DNA from 2 places in the Rhizobium sp. N731 genome. Region 2 is predicted to be linked to the other one. Evidence: predicted binding sites of a transcription regulator. Region 2 holds the regulator's gene; the other holds the start of a gene.
The links. The regulator LexA, encoded in region 2, represses DNA repair genes until DNA is damaged. The targets are predictions, from matches to a motif close to TGTTCNNNNTGTGTTCNG.
Positions count from the first base shown of each region.

Region 1: a site for LexA is predicted at 2,270-2,287, ahead of AMK02_RS20375 (helicase-related protein). Genes of this name have one in related genera too.

Region 1 is NZ_CP013601.1:4,206,522-4,213,400, forward strand. It holds gene AMK02_RS20360 (beta-ketoacyl-ACP reductase) at 1-697, shown strand, start outside; gene AMK02_RS20365 (YMGG-like glycine zipper-containing protein) at 1,107-1,367, opposite strand; gene AMK02_RS20370 (DUF3309 family protein) at 1,394-1,549, opposite strand; gene AMK02_RS20375 (helicase-related protein) at 2,346-5,528, shown strand; gene AMK02_RS20380 (RNA-binding S4 domain-containing protein) at 5,531-5,935, shown strand; gene fdxA (ferredoxin FdxA) at 6,129-6,467, shown strand; gene AMK02_RS20390 (CarD family transcriptional regulator) at 6,862-6,879, shown strand, end outside.
Region 2 is NZ_CP013601.1:1,976,994-1,983,872, reverse strand. It holds gene eno (phosphopyruvate hydratase) at 1-358, opposite strand, end outside; gene kdsA (3-deoxy-8-phosphooctulonate synthase) at 499-1,344, opposite strand; gene AMK02_RS09835 (VOC family protein) at 1,341-2,237, opposite strand; gene lexA (transcriptional repressor LexA) at 2,436-3,155, shown strand; gene AMK02_RS09825 (ComEC/Rec2 family competence protein) at 3,136-5,565, opposite strand; gene gltA (citrate synthase) at 5,856-6,879, shown strand, end outside.

The DNA of each region.
Region 1 (6,879 bases), 2.1 Mb from region 2:
TACACGCGGCATCGGCGCGGCGATATCCATGGCGCTGAAAAATGCCGGCTACAGGGTTGCGGCCACTTATGCCGGTAATGACGAGAAGGCTCATGCCTTCCACGACGTCACCGGCGTTGCGGTATTCAAATGGGATGTTTCGGACTACGCTGCCTGCGGTGAAGGGATCACCAAGGTCGAACGAGAGATCGGGCCGGTCGAAATCCTCGTCAACAATGCCGGCATCACCCGCGACGCGATGTTCCACAAGATGACGCCGCAACAGTGGCACGAGGTGATCAACACCAACCTGACCGGCCTGTTCAACATGACGCATCAGGTCTGGAGCGGCATGCGCGACCGCAGCTTCGGCCGCATCGTCAATATCTCCTCGATCAACGGCCAGAAGGGCCAGATGGGCCAGGCGAACTATTCGGCGGCCAAAGCGGGCGATCTCGGCTTTACCAAGGCGCTTGCCCAGGAAGGGGCGGCGAAAAACATCACGGTCAATGCCATCTGCCCCGGTTATATCGGGACGGAAATGGTGCTTGCCGTGCCGGAGAAAGTGCTGAATGAACGCATCATTCCGCAGATCCCGGTCGGCCGGCTCGGCGAACCGGAAGAAATCGCGCGCTGCGTCACCTTCCTCGTCTCCGACGATGCCGGCTTCATCACCGGTTCGACGCTGACGGCCAATGGCGGGCAGTTCTTCGTTTAAGACAGCAGATCCTCCGAGCAAAGCCACCTAGCCCCTTACTCGAAACAACAGGGCCGAACCATTGGTCTCGGCCCGTCCTTTTCACGTAAACGGGGCGAAGGGATAGCACGTGGCCTCTCGATTCCCTCTTCTCCCCTCGTGGAGAAGGGCCCGTAGGGCGGATGAGGGGGCCGGCGCCGCCGGTCTTTCCAATCACCCACCCATCCGGGATTTCCATAGGGGGAGGGATGTTCCGTGTAGCCCCCTCATCCGCCTGCCGGCACCTTCTCCCCGCTGGGGAGAAAGGGTATGTTGCGCTGCCTACGTTCCTCGCCTCTCTCGCGATCGTCAACGTCCCGTTGACGGACCCGCCGGCAAAGAAAAACGGGCGCCGAAGCGCCCGTTGGGAAGTCCGATATGCGTTTGCCGGTCAGTAGCGGCAACGAGCCTCGTAGCGGCGGCCGTAGCGATCGCGATAGATGCAGTAGCCGCGGCGTTCGACCGACTGGCCGATGAGAGCGCCGGTCAGGCCGCCGGCAACGGCGCCGACAGCGGCACCACCCCAGCTGTTGGTGACGGCGCCGCCGATGACCGCACCGGTGCCGGCGCCGATCGCCGTGCCCTGCTCGGTCGCCGTGCAGGATGCGAGAGCGCCCACGAGCGCGCCAATAAGAACAATCTTCTTCATCATGTCGTAACTCCCCAGGTTGTCGGGCTTTAGATGCGGCCCATTAGTACAAGGATAATGATAATGACGAGAACTAGCCCCAAACCGCCGGAAGGTCCATAGCCCCAGCCACGGCTATAACCCCAATTTGGCAAGGCTCCGATCAAGAGCAGAATGAGGATAACGAGAAGTATCGTGCCAAGCATGGTGTTTTTCCTTCATTTCATCCGCAATCTGGATGGACAAGAAACACGCATTGGCGATTTTTGTTCCCGGTTGGGCGCGTGAATTAGGACGCAAGGCGATTCATGGTTTGTGAACCGTCACCCCCGACAAATCGCTCGTATGGTTAAAAAGGCGTTTATATACAATAGGTTGCGGTGAACAAAGCGGGAAGGCCTGGATGTCTTCGATTCGTCGGTGATTCGTTCCGTTTTTGATCGGTCCAGCGGCGCAAGCGGGCCAGGCTTAACGCTGTGTGAATTTGCTCGCCGGAAGATTAACACCGACGTGACGAGACCTTTCCGCTGCCCCGCATCTAGCGGCGGACCATCACGACGCCACCAAATATGGCCGTGAACGAAAGGGGAAAACAGCACAGTCGGCGATTCGTCGCCGATTCGTTCCGGATTTGATCAAAGGGTTAATTTCGGCGGATTTTTCACTTGACGAAAAGCGCATGACAGACCTCCGGCACGGCGACAAAAATGCGAACAGGAGAGAGTCCCGCGATTCAGCATTTAGTAGGAAAAAGTGATTCAAAATCAATACTTAGCCGTGAACAAAAGCTGAATCAGCAGGAGTCAGCGATTCGTCTCTGATTCGTTCTCACGCTGTTCCAAATCGGAAATTCGGACCGCCTGGACGACTCGCAAGGGTCGCAATCCCCGGCGCATTTTGAAATCTGCCCTTGCGTTTGCGGCGGCAGCTGTCCATGTGTTCTGTGCCTCATCGAGAGGGCAAAACTTTTCCCGGGGCGCGCTTGCCTCACTTGCATGGACCATGACTCTGACTTCGCAGCCGATGATTCTGAGCGGGCGCGGTGTGACCGCGGTGCTTGGACCAACCAATACCGGTAAGACCCATTATGCCATCGAGCGCATGGTCGCACACGGGACCGGCGTGATCGGCCTGCCGCTCAGGCTCCTGGCCCGCGAGGTCTATACGCGGGTGGTGGAGAAGGTCGGTTTGCAGAACGTGGCGCTGGTCACCGGCGAAGAAAAGATTTCGCCGCCCAATGCGCGTTTTTCCGTTTGCACGGTCGAGGCGATGCCGCGGGAGACCAAAGCCGCCTTTGTCGCGATCGACGAGGTGCAGCTCGCCGGCGATCTCGAGCGCGGCCATATCTTCACCGACCGCATCCTGCACCTTCGCGGCCGTGATGAAACGCTGCTGCTGGGTGCAGGGACGATGCGGCCGATTCTGCAGCACATCCTGCCCGGGATTACGATCGTCGAGCGGCCGCGGCTTTCGCATCTCCTTTACGCCGGGCAGAAGAAGATCACCCGGCTGCCGCAGCGTTCCGCCATCGTCGCCTTTTCCGCCGATGAGGTCTATGCCATCGCCGAGCTCATCCGCCGGCAGCGCGGCGGCGCGGCGGTCGTGCTGGGGGCGCTCAGCCCGCGCACCCGCAATGCGCAGGTCGCGCTCTATCAGGCGGGCGACGTCGAATATCTGGTGGCGACCGATGCGATCGGCATGGGCCTCAACCTCGACGTCGATCACGTCGCCTTCGCCCAGGACCGGAAATTCGACGGCTACCAGTTCCGCAACCTCAATCCGGCCGAACTCGGCCAGATCGCCGGCCGCGCCGGGCGGCACGTGCGGGACGGCACCTTCGGCGTCACCGGACAGGTCTCGCCCTTCGACGAGGAACTGGTGCAGCGCATCGAGGGACATGAATTCGACAACGTCAAGGTTCTGCAGTGGCGCACGACGGAGATGGACTTCTCCTCGATTCAGTCGCTGCGCGCCAGCCTGGAGGCCGGGCCGCGCGTGCCCGGGCTGACGCGGGCGCTGCCGGCGGTCGACCAGCAGGCGCTCGAGCAACTTTCGCGCTACCCCGAGGTAATGGACCTCGCCGACAGGCCAGCCCGTGTCGAAAAACTCTGGGAGGCTTGCGCGCTGCCCGACTACCGGCGTATCACTCCGGCCCAACATGCCGATCTTATTTCGACCCTCTTTTCCGATCTCGTGCGCTATGGCACGGTAAATGAGCAGTTTCTTGCGGAGCAGGTTCATCGCTCGGATCGAACTGATGGGGAAATTGACACGCTTTCGGCGCGAATCGCGCAGATAAGGACCTGGACCTACGTTTCGAATCGGCCCGGCTGGCTTGCCGATCCGACACATTGGCAGGAAAAGACGCGGGAAATCGAAGATCGATTGTCCGATGCGTTACATGAAAGGTTGACGAAACGCTTTGTTGATCGCAGGACATCTGTGCTCATGAAGCGCCTGAGAGAGAATGCGATGCTGGAAGCTGAAATCAGTGTGAATGGCGATGTCTTCGTTGAAGGACATCATGTAGGGCAGTTGAGTGGATTCCGTTTCACCCCGGTGGCGGGAACGGATGGGCCGGATGCCAAGGCGGTTCAGGCTGCGTCGCAGAAGGCGCTCGCGCTCGAGTTCGAGGCCCGTGCGGCCCGGCTGCATGCCGCGGGCAATAGCGATCTGGCGATCGGTTCGGATGGCTTGATCCGTTGGCTCGGCGATCCGGTGGCGCGGCTTTCCGGCAGCGACCACGTCATGCGTCCGCGTGTGATTTTGCTTGCCGACGAGCAGTTGACGGGCAATGCCCGCGATCACGTCGCCGCCCGTATCGAACGTTTCGTCAATCATCACATCAGCACGGTGTTGAAGCCGCTGGACGATCTGTCGCGCGCCGAAGACCTGCAGGGTCTTGCCAAGGGCCTTGCCTTCCAGCTGGTCGAAAATCTCGGCGTGCTCTTCCGCCGTGACGTCACCGAGGAGGTGAAGTCGCTGGATCAGGAGGCTCGCGCCTCCATGCGCCGCTACGGCGCACGTTTCGGTGCCTATCATATCTTCGTTCCGGCCCTTCTGAAGCCGGCACCTGCCGAACTGATCACGCTGCTCTGGGCGTTGAAGAACGACGGTCTCGACAAGCCAGGCTACGGCGATCTCATTCCCGTGCTGGCCGCCGGGCGCACCTCGGTCGTCACCGATCCGAGCTTCGAGCGGATGTTCTACAAGCTCGCCGGCTTCCGTTTCCTCGGCAAGCGCGCCGTGCGCATCGACATTCTGGAGCGGCTCGCCGATATCATCCGTCCGCTGCTGCAATGGAAGCCCGGTCAGAGCAATCGTCCGGAAGGCGCATATGACGGTCGCCGTTTCACGACGACGACGGCGATGCTGTCGATTCTCGGGGCGACGCTCGAGGACATGGAAGAGATCCTCAAGGGCCTCGGCTATCGCGCCGATGCCGTGAAGGCGGAAGAGGCGTCGGCCCATCTTGCGGCGCAGGACGCAGCTTCAGCCCCCGCCGCCTCCGCGGAAACATCCGCGGAAGAAGCGGCGGAAAAAGCCGATCACGACGATGCCGACGGAGCGACCGAAGAGGCTGCTTCCGAGCCATCCGCAGCCGAGCCAGCTTCGACGGCGGCCGACGTCCCCGCGACAGAAGCGAGCGACGGCAACGCGGCGGCCGAAGAGACGGAGGCAACCGCTTCGACAGAGGCTGCCGCTTCCGGGGAAGCTGGCGAGCCGGCGGAACCGAAGCCGGTTCTTTTGTGGCGTCTCGGCGGCCGCAATGACAATCATCGCCAAGCACGCGGCGGCCATGGCGAACGCCGGGGCGGCCAGAACCAGGAGCGCGGCGAGCGCAATCGCCGCCCGAACGGTGGTGAAGGCGGCGAGGGCAACCGTGGCGGCGACGGGCGCGACAACCGCCACGGCCGCGGCAAGGACGGTGGCGGCCGCGACGGCGGCAGGCCGCAGCAGGCAAGGGGCGAGCGCAAGGACCAGCCGCGCGGTGATCGTCAGGATCGTGGCGACCGGAAGGACCGCGGCGAGCGTAACGATCGCAATGACCGTAACGACCGCAACAACAATCGCGGCGCCCAGCCGCTGCGCTTCGAGGCCAAGCCGCCGCGCAAGGAGAAGCCGATCGATCCGGATTCGCCCTTCGCCAAGCTCGCAGCTCTCAAGGAACAGATGAAGAAGTAATCATGGGCGGGGAGACACAGCCGGCAAGCGGTTCGCGCCAGCGCATCGACAAGTGGCTGTTCTTCACGCGCATGGTGAAGTCGCGCTCGCTGGCCCAGAGCCATGTCCAGTCGGGGCACGTGCGCATCAACGGCGAGCGCTGCAGTCACCCGAGCCAGATGGTCAAGCCGGGCGACCGCGTCGAACTGACGCTGGAGCGGCGCGACGTCGTCCTCGTCGTGCGTCTCGCCGGGGAGCGGCGGGGTCCTTATGAGGAGGCTCGCCTGCTCTACGACGACCAATCCCCACCGCCGGATGAGACAAAACGCCTCACGCCGTTTGAGCAAGCGACCCGTGCGACCGGTACCGGCCGTCCGACCAAGAAGGAAAGACGCGCAATCGACAGGCTGATGTCGGACGAGGATTAGAAAACTCTGTCTGTGGTGGCGGCTTTTGCAGATCGTTTATCCTTGAAATCCGGCGCTAAAGCCGATAGGTCACTGACAACTTGCCGGAAGCGTGCTTGCCTGCCAAGCCTGTCCACGCTTTTCGCCCGGCAAGGGGATAGGCGCGACGTTCCAGGTTGCCCGGCCCCATCCGCATGAAATCCTGGAGTTCTTCATGACCTATGTCGTGACCGACAATTGCATCAAGTGCAAATACACCGATTGCGTGGAAGTCTGCCCCGTCGACTGCTTTTATGAAGGCGAGAATTTTCTCGTCATCCATCCCGACGAATGCATCGATTGCGGCGTCTGCGAACCGGAATGTCCCGCCGAGGCGATCAAGCCGGATACCGAGCCGGGCCTCGACAAATGGCTGAAGATCAATACCGAGTACGCCAGCATCTGGCCGAATATCACGGTCAAGAAGGACCCGTTGCCGGAGGCCAAGGAAATGGATGGCCAGACCGGAAAATTCGAGAAATACTTCTCCGAAAAACCCGGTTCCGGCGACTAAGACGGTTGCGCGATTCGGCCGCCGGATTTGAGCGGCCATGCGGTGAAACGTTTTAAATCCTGCGTCTGGCATATGGGTGATCTGTGTTGCCCGCATGACTCAGACGAAGCAAATTATTGATTTCCTCATATTTTTGTGATAGGTTTCGCCTACTGTTCCATTTGTGGCATGACGCATGCCCAAAACCATCACGAAAGCAAAACCAATCCGTACGCGGTTTCCGTGACATATCAACGCTTTGAGCGCCGGGTCCCCCAGATCGCGCGCAAGAAGTCCTTGCTTTTGCCTGATGGGACCAGAGTGAAGTCACCCGACGGATGCAACCGTCTCAACCGGGCCTGACTGACCCGGCTCCGGCCGCCGCCGGAAGCGTAACAGGGAGTTTTTGAATAGAATGACGACTCAGCAGAAA
Region 2 (6,879 bases):
CCTTGGCGACGGCGAGCGACACGCCGAGGATCGCATTGGCGCCGAGGCGCGACTTGTTCGGCGTGCCGTCGAGCTCGATCATGATGTTGTCGATCTGGATCTGGTTTTCGGCGTCGATGCCGCCGATCGCGTCGAAGATCTCGGTGTTGGCCGCCTCGACCGCCTTTTCGACGCCCTTGCCGAGATAGCGCTTGCCGCCGTCGCGCAGCTCGACCGCCTCATGCGCGCCCGTCGAGGCGCCCGAGGGAACGGCCGCGCGGCCCATGCTGCCGTCTTCGAGATAGACGTCGACTTCGACGGTGGGATTGCCACGGCTATCGAGGATCTCGCGGGCGATGATATCGGTGATTGCAGTCATGGGTTCTTCCTGCTCGGTGGGTGATCAAACGTTCGAAGCCTGTCATAATCGAAGGCGTGCAAATTACAATGCGCAATTACCAGCCTTCGAATCGGCGTTCCCAAGTGGCCTAGACCACGATCATGTCATCCTGTTGAAGGTCAGGCCTTGGCGACCGCATCAAACGCAAGCAATTTCTCAAGCAGCCGCGGCATGTCCTTGAGATAGACCATGTTCGGGCCGTCGGATGGTGCGTTGTCAGGGTCCTGGTGTGTTTCGAGGAAGACGCCGGCAATACCCGTCGCCACTGCCGCGCGTGCCAGCGTCTCGACGAACTCGCGCTGACCGCCCGAGGATTCGCCCTGCCCGCCCGGCTGAGCGACGGAGTGGGTCGCATCGAAAATGACGGGCGCGCCCATCGCCGCCATGATCGGCAGCGAGCGCATGTCGGAAACCAGCGTATTGTAGCCGAAGGAGGCGCCGCGCTCGCACAGCAGCACGTTCGGATTGCCGCTGGCATTGAGCTTCTTCAGGACGTTCTTCATATCCCAAGGGGCGAGGAACTGGCCCTTCTTGACATTGACGGCGCGGCCGGTCCTGGCTGCTGCGATCAGAAGGTCGGTCTGACGGCAGAGGAAGGCCGGGATCTGCAGGACATCGACCACCTTGGCCACCTCGGCGCATTGCTCGGCCGTATGGACGTCGGTTATGACGGGAAAACCGAATTCCTTCTTGAGGTCGGCAAAGACCTCCATGCCTTTTTCCAGGCCGATGCCGCGCTCTGCCGAGAGCGAGGTGCGGTTCGCCTTGTCGAAGGAGCTCTTGTAGACAAGGCCTATGCCGAGCTTGCCGCAAAGCTCCTTCAGCGTGCCGGCGACCATAAAGGCGTGATCGCGGCTCTCCATCTGACATGGGCCGGCAATCAGCGACAGGCGGGCGATATTGGAAAAGGTGACCTGGCCTTCGCCTTCGCCGATCCTGACTTCGGAATTCGTGTCGGTGCTCATCGTTTTTCCTCGAAGGCGAAGAGCGCACCCTGCCCGGGCGTGGGCTTCACCAGAATGCGGTTGTTCTTGCGCGTGTAGGTCACCCCGTTAGCAGCCAAATGCGCTTCTGTCACGGCAAGATCGGCGACAGTGAAGAGGATTGCCCGGCCGCGCAGGCCACGATCGGCGGAGGAGACGACAAGCTCGAAATAGGCCTCCAGCCCTTCCGGCGTCATCAGGCTGATCTTCGCATTCGATGCCGCGATATTCACGCCGAAACCGGTTTTCTCCGCCGCCGCCTGCCCTATCGCAAGTCCGACGAAAGCGGCGAATGCCGCCGGGTCCGGCGCACAAAGCGCGATCTCGGCAATACCGATCACGCCATTGGCATGCGTCTCCAGCGCGGCGCGATCTGTCGGGAACGAATTGATGCGCTGGCAGGTAAAGAGAAAGAAATCGGGGGCGCGCAAATCAGCTGCAAAGGCCAGCTTGAAGCTGCCGACGCTCTCCGAACCATCCGGCATCCGCATCGGCCGGCTGAATTGCAACATCTCACCGGCGCTCGCGCCGTTGCCGACCAAGCGCTTATGATCGACGCCGGCATCCTCGCTGAGGAAGGCCAGCGCAGAAAGTCCCTCCTCGCCGCAGCGGAAACGGAAGGCGCGATTGCGGGCAATGAAGACATTGCCCTGGCGGGCCGCTGCCTCGCTCTCCTCGACACTCGCAACGCCAAGCGGCTCCAGATAGGTCTTGTCGGCGAAAAAGACGCAGGCATTCTCCGTTCCGAAGGGATGGCGCGCATCAGCGGCGACGGTGAAACCGAGCTTGCCGAGCCTTTCACGCGCCAGATCGATATTGACCACGGGCAGCACGACATGATCCAGCGGGTGCGACTTGGCGGAATGCGCGTTCATGAATATCCCTCCTGAAACCGGCAAGAGATGTGCGACAGCACCTCGCTCAATGCAAGACATGTGCACCAATCCGGCGAATGAAAATAAAAATCTCGACGAGTTGACGCGAAGTTTTACGGAAATTTAGCTACTTGCGGAACACATATGGAACATATAGTGTCCGTTCTGGATTTGTTTCAATCACGGGGTCTGACGTCGATGCTCACGCGCAAACAACAGGAGCTTCTCCTTTTCATTCATGAGCGCATGAAGGAATCCGGCGTCCCTCCCTCTTTCGACGAAATGAAGGATGCCCTGGATCTCGCCTCGAAATCCGGAATCCACCGGCTGATCACGGCGCTCGAGGAGCGCGGCTTCATTCGCCGCCTACCGAATCGCGCCCGGGCGCTTGAAGTGATCAAACTTCCGGAGGCCTATAACCCCAGCCTTCAACAGCGGCGCGGTTTTTCGCCGAGCGTCATCGAGGGCAGCCTCGGCAAGCCCCAGCCGGTCGCCGCCCCCGCTGCGCCAAAGCCGGTCGCCGACAATGGCAACTCCATCTCCGTGCCGGTCATGGGACGTATCGCCGCCGGCGTTCCGATCTCGGCGATCCAGAACAACACCCACGACATCGTCGTTCCCGCGGATATGCTCGGCTCCGGTGAGCACTACGCGCTGGAGGTCAAGGGCGATTCGATGATCGATGCCGGCATCTTCGACGGCGATACCGTGATCATCCGCAACGGCAGCACCGCAAGTCCCGGCGATATCGTCGTTGCCCTCGTCGACGACGAGGAAGCAACGCTGAAGCGTTTCCGCCGCAAGGGTGCCTCGATCGCGCTCGAGGCCGCCAACCCGGCCTACGAGACCCGCATCTTCGGACCCGACCGCGTCAAGGTGCAGGGCAAGCTCGTCGGCCTCATCCGTCGCTATCACTGACGCCGGATGGGCCGGAATCGGTAAAACGATCGTTGCGCCAATCATAGGCGCGGTGGCGCATCCATGGTCGCGACAAAGCATCGAAGGCGGTGGTGACCTCCAGGTCGGCACCGGCGAAGCGCAATTCGACGGAACCGGTCCTGCGCAGCGTCTCGCCGGTGAAAAGCGTGCCGCCTGAGCGGCAGCTGTCGAAGCGCAGACGGACCGAGGTCACGACGATATCGGCCGTATCGCAGGCCGGGCCGAGATAGGCGGCATTGTCGATGACGGTCACGATATGGCCATTGCCGAGTCTTGATGTGCACCAGGCTTTCTTGACGCAGGAAAAGCGGTTTGCTTCACCGCCTGCTGCGGCTGCCCGCATCGCTGCGCTCGCTTCGTTCTGCTGATCGCGGGAAAGCCTGACACGGCGGTCTTCTCCTTCCGGCGGGATAGCCGGACCATCCAGCATCTTCGGCGGATCATGTGTCGGCAGGACCAGCGCTCGCTGCCACTGGTCGAAGATGAAATCCGGCGGGTTTTCACGGTTGGAAGCTATTGCCTCAGCCGCGACAACCGCAACCAGACTGCCATCCTCCGAAATCACCAGATCCGGCGGCCGGGGAGCCGGCAGAAGCAGCACGATGAGCGTCGAGATGGCGATGATCGATGTGCCGACATGGCGCAGTCGGGTGCGCAGCAGCGTCAGCAGCAGAAAGCCTGCCACCGCCACTGCGAAATACCAGGCGGGCAAGTGGCCGACGCCGATATCACCGCCCCAGCCGGACACCGTCTTGGCGACCGCAATCACCAGATCGAGGCCGAATCCGACCACCTTCCAGAGCGGAGCGTCCACACCGAAAGGCATGAGCAACATCGCCAGCAACCCGGCCGGCATGACGATGAAGGAGATGATCGGCATCGTCGCAAGGTTTGCCGGCAGGCCGTAAGCCGTCAGGCGATGAAAATGCTCGATCGAAAACAGTGCGGTGGAAAAGCCGCCGATCAGCGAGGTCAGGAAGACGCCGCCGAAGAAACCGGCGACGGCAACCACCGGCCTGATGATCGGCAGTTTCAGAAAAGCGTTTTCGCGGACACGCCTGTCCTTCCAGAGCTGATAGCCCGATACCAAAGCCAATGTCGCGGCAAAGGACATCTGAAAGCTCGGTCCCAATACTTCAGAAGGTGAAATGGCGATGATGATGAGCGCAGAGAGAACGATATTGCGCAGGCTGATCGACGGCCGATCGAAGAAGATGGCAATCAGCATAATGGCCATCATGATAAAAGCGCGCTCGGCCGAAACGCCGAAACCGGAGATCAGGTAATAGGCGGTGACGGCGATGAGCGCGCCGGCGGCGGCGAATTTCTTTGTCGGATAGGCTTGGGCGACACCGGGAAAGAGGCTGAGCAGCATCCGGAAGCCGACGAAGAAGATGCCGGCCGACAGCGCCATGTTGAGGCCCGAGATCGCGACGACATGGGCAAGGCCGGACTGGCGCAGCGCCTCCGTCGTCGTCTTCGAGATGGCGCGCCGTTCATCCGTCACCAGGGCAGCGGCAAAAGCGCCGGTGTCACCGGGCAGGATCGATCTTATGCGGTCGCCGATGCTGCTGCGCAGGCGGTAGAGCCATTCGAGCAGCGCGTCCGTCGACCTGTCCGCCTGCGGGCCTGCCTCCAAGTCGAGTTTCTCCGGCGCACCGTAGAAGAAACCGTTGGCGCCGATGCCGTCGAAATAGGCACCGAAGGAGAAGTCGTTGAGCGCGGGAAGTGCGGGGCCGGCCGGCGGCGTCAGCCGTGCCTTGCCGGTAATGATGTCGCCGATCTCGAAAGGCGCATCGGCACCCCGGACGATCGCGGTAATGCGTCTCGGCGGCCGTTTCAGCTCCGGCGCCTCGGTGCCGGTGACGGCAAGAATGTAGCGCCAGCGCCCGCGGCCGTCGCCTTCCCGCCGTTCGACACGGCCGGTCACCGTCGTCGTCACGGATGAATCGAGGATCACCGTCGAAGCCCGCCAGCTCTCGAACTGAGCCGAGAGCATGCCGCCGGCGAAAAGTGCCAGCGCCATGAAACTTGCGCGCAAGACCGGCCGGCTGGGACCGGTGAGGAAAACCGCGGTCGCCGACACCAGCAGGCAGAGCAGCGATGCAACGAGGGGAAAATCCGATCTGCCGAGAAACCAGAAGGCCGAGCCGGCTCCGAGGAAGACCGGCGAGAACAGCAGCAGGCGGCCATGATCGGCCTCTTCGCCCAGCATGCAGGCTCCGGCACGCAGCGATTGCCGGCCGGTGGCCAGCAGCCGACGACGCAATGGGGTCTGCGACTGCGTCCTTACCGATTGAGTCACCACCGCAGGCGCAGGAAAATCCGGCGGATCGGCAAGGCCGACGCTCGCTTGCGGCCGCAATTCGGCTGTCGTCAATTCCTGCATGCCCCGCCCAAGATCACCCCGTAAAGTCGCCAGAATGCAACCTTCAAGCAAATCCGGCAAGGATAATCGATTGAAATATGAGGGAAAATCTTAAGCGGCAAAAGGCCAGTCGAATCATCGGCTTCCGCTATGCGTGCGGCTCATCGCTGCAGTGCCTAAAAGGTGATGCCGCAATGCACAAAATGCCGTCACGGTAACTTGGCATTAGCGTTGCGATCATATAGCTATCGGAAAGGACGCTTAACCCCTATGGCGCTTTTGTGGCGCCACCGACATTTCGGAGGATCAGCATGACGGATCAAAGCGCTACAATAAAAATCGGTGACAAATCAGTCGACCTCGCCGTTAAAAGCGGCACGATCGGCCCGAGCGTCATCGACATCGGTGCTCTCTACAAGAACACCGCTTCCTTCACTTACGATCCGGGCTTCACCTCGACCGCATCCTGTGAATCGAAAATCACCTATATCGACGGTGACGAAGGTGTGCTGCTGCACCGCGGTTATCCGATCGAGCAGCTCGCAGAGCATGGCGATTTTCTCGAGGTCTGCTACCTCCTGCTCTACGGTGAATTGCCGACGGCCGCGCAGAAGAAGGATTTCGACTATCGCGTCACGCACCATACGATGGTGCATGAGCAGATGAGCCGCTTCTTCACCGGCTTCCGCCGCGATGCGCACCCGATGGCCGTCATGTGCGGCTGCGTCGGCGCCCTGTCGGCCTTCTATCATGACTCCACAGACATCACCGATCCGCACCAGCGCATGGTCGCCAGCCTGCGCATGATCGCCAAGATGCCGACGCTTGCCGCCATGGCCTACAAGTACCATATCGGCCAGCCCTTCGTTTACCCGAAGAACGACCTCGACTACGCCTCGAACTTCCTGCGCATGTGCTTTGCCGTTCCGTGCGAGGAATACGTCGTCAATCCGGTTCTGTCGCGCGCCATGGACCGTATCTTCATCCTGCACGCCGACCACGAGCAGAACGCTTCGACCTCGACCGTCCGCCTCGCCGGCTCGTCGGGCGCCAACCCGTTCGCCTGCATCGCCGCCGGCATCGCCTGCCTCTGGGGCCCCGCTCACGGCGGCGCCAATGAAGCAGCGCTCAACATGCTGACCGAAATCGGCACAGTCGATCACATTCCGGAGTATATTGCCCGCGCCAAGGACAAGAACGACCCGTTCCGTCTGATGGGCTTCGGTCACCGCGTCTACAAGAACTACGATCCGCGCGCCAAGATCATGCAGAAGACGACGCATGAAGTGCTGGGCGAACTCGGCATCAAGGACGATCCGTTGCTCGAAGTGGCGA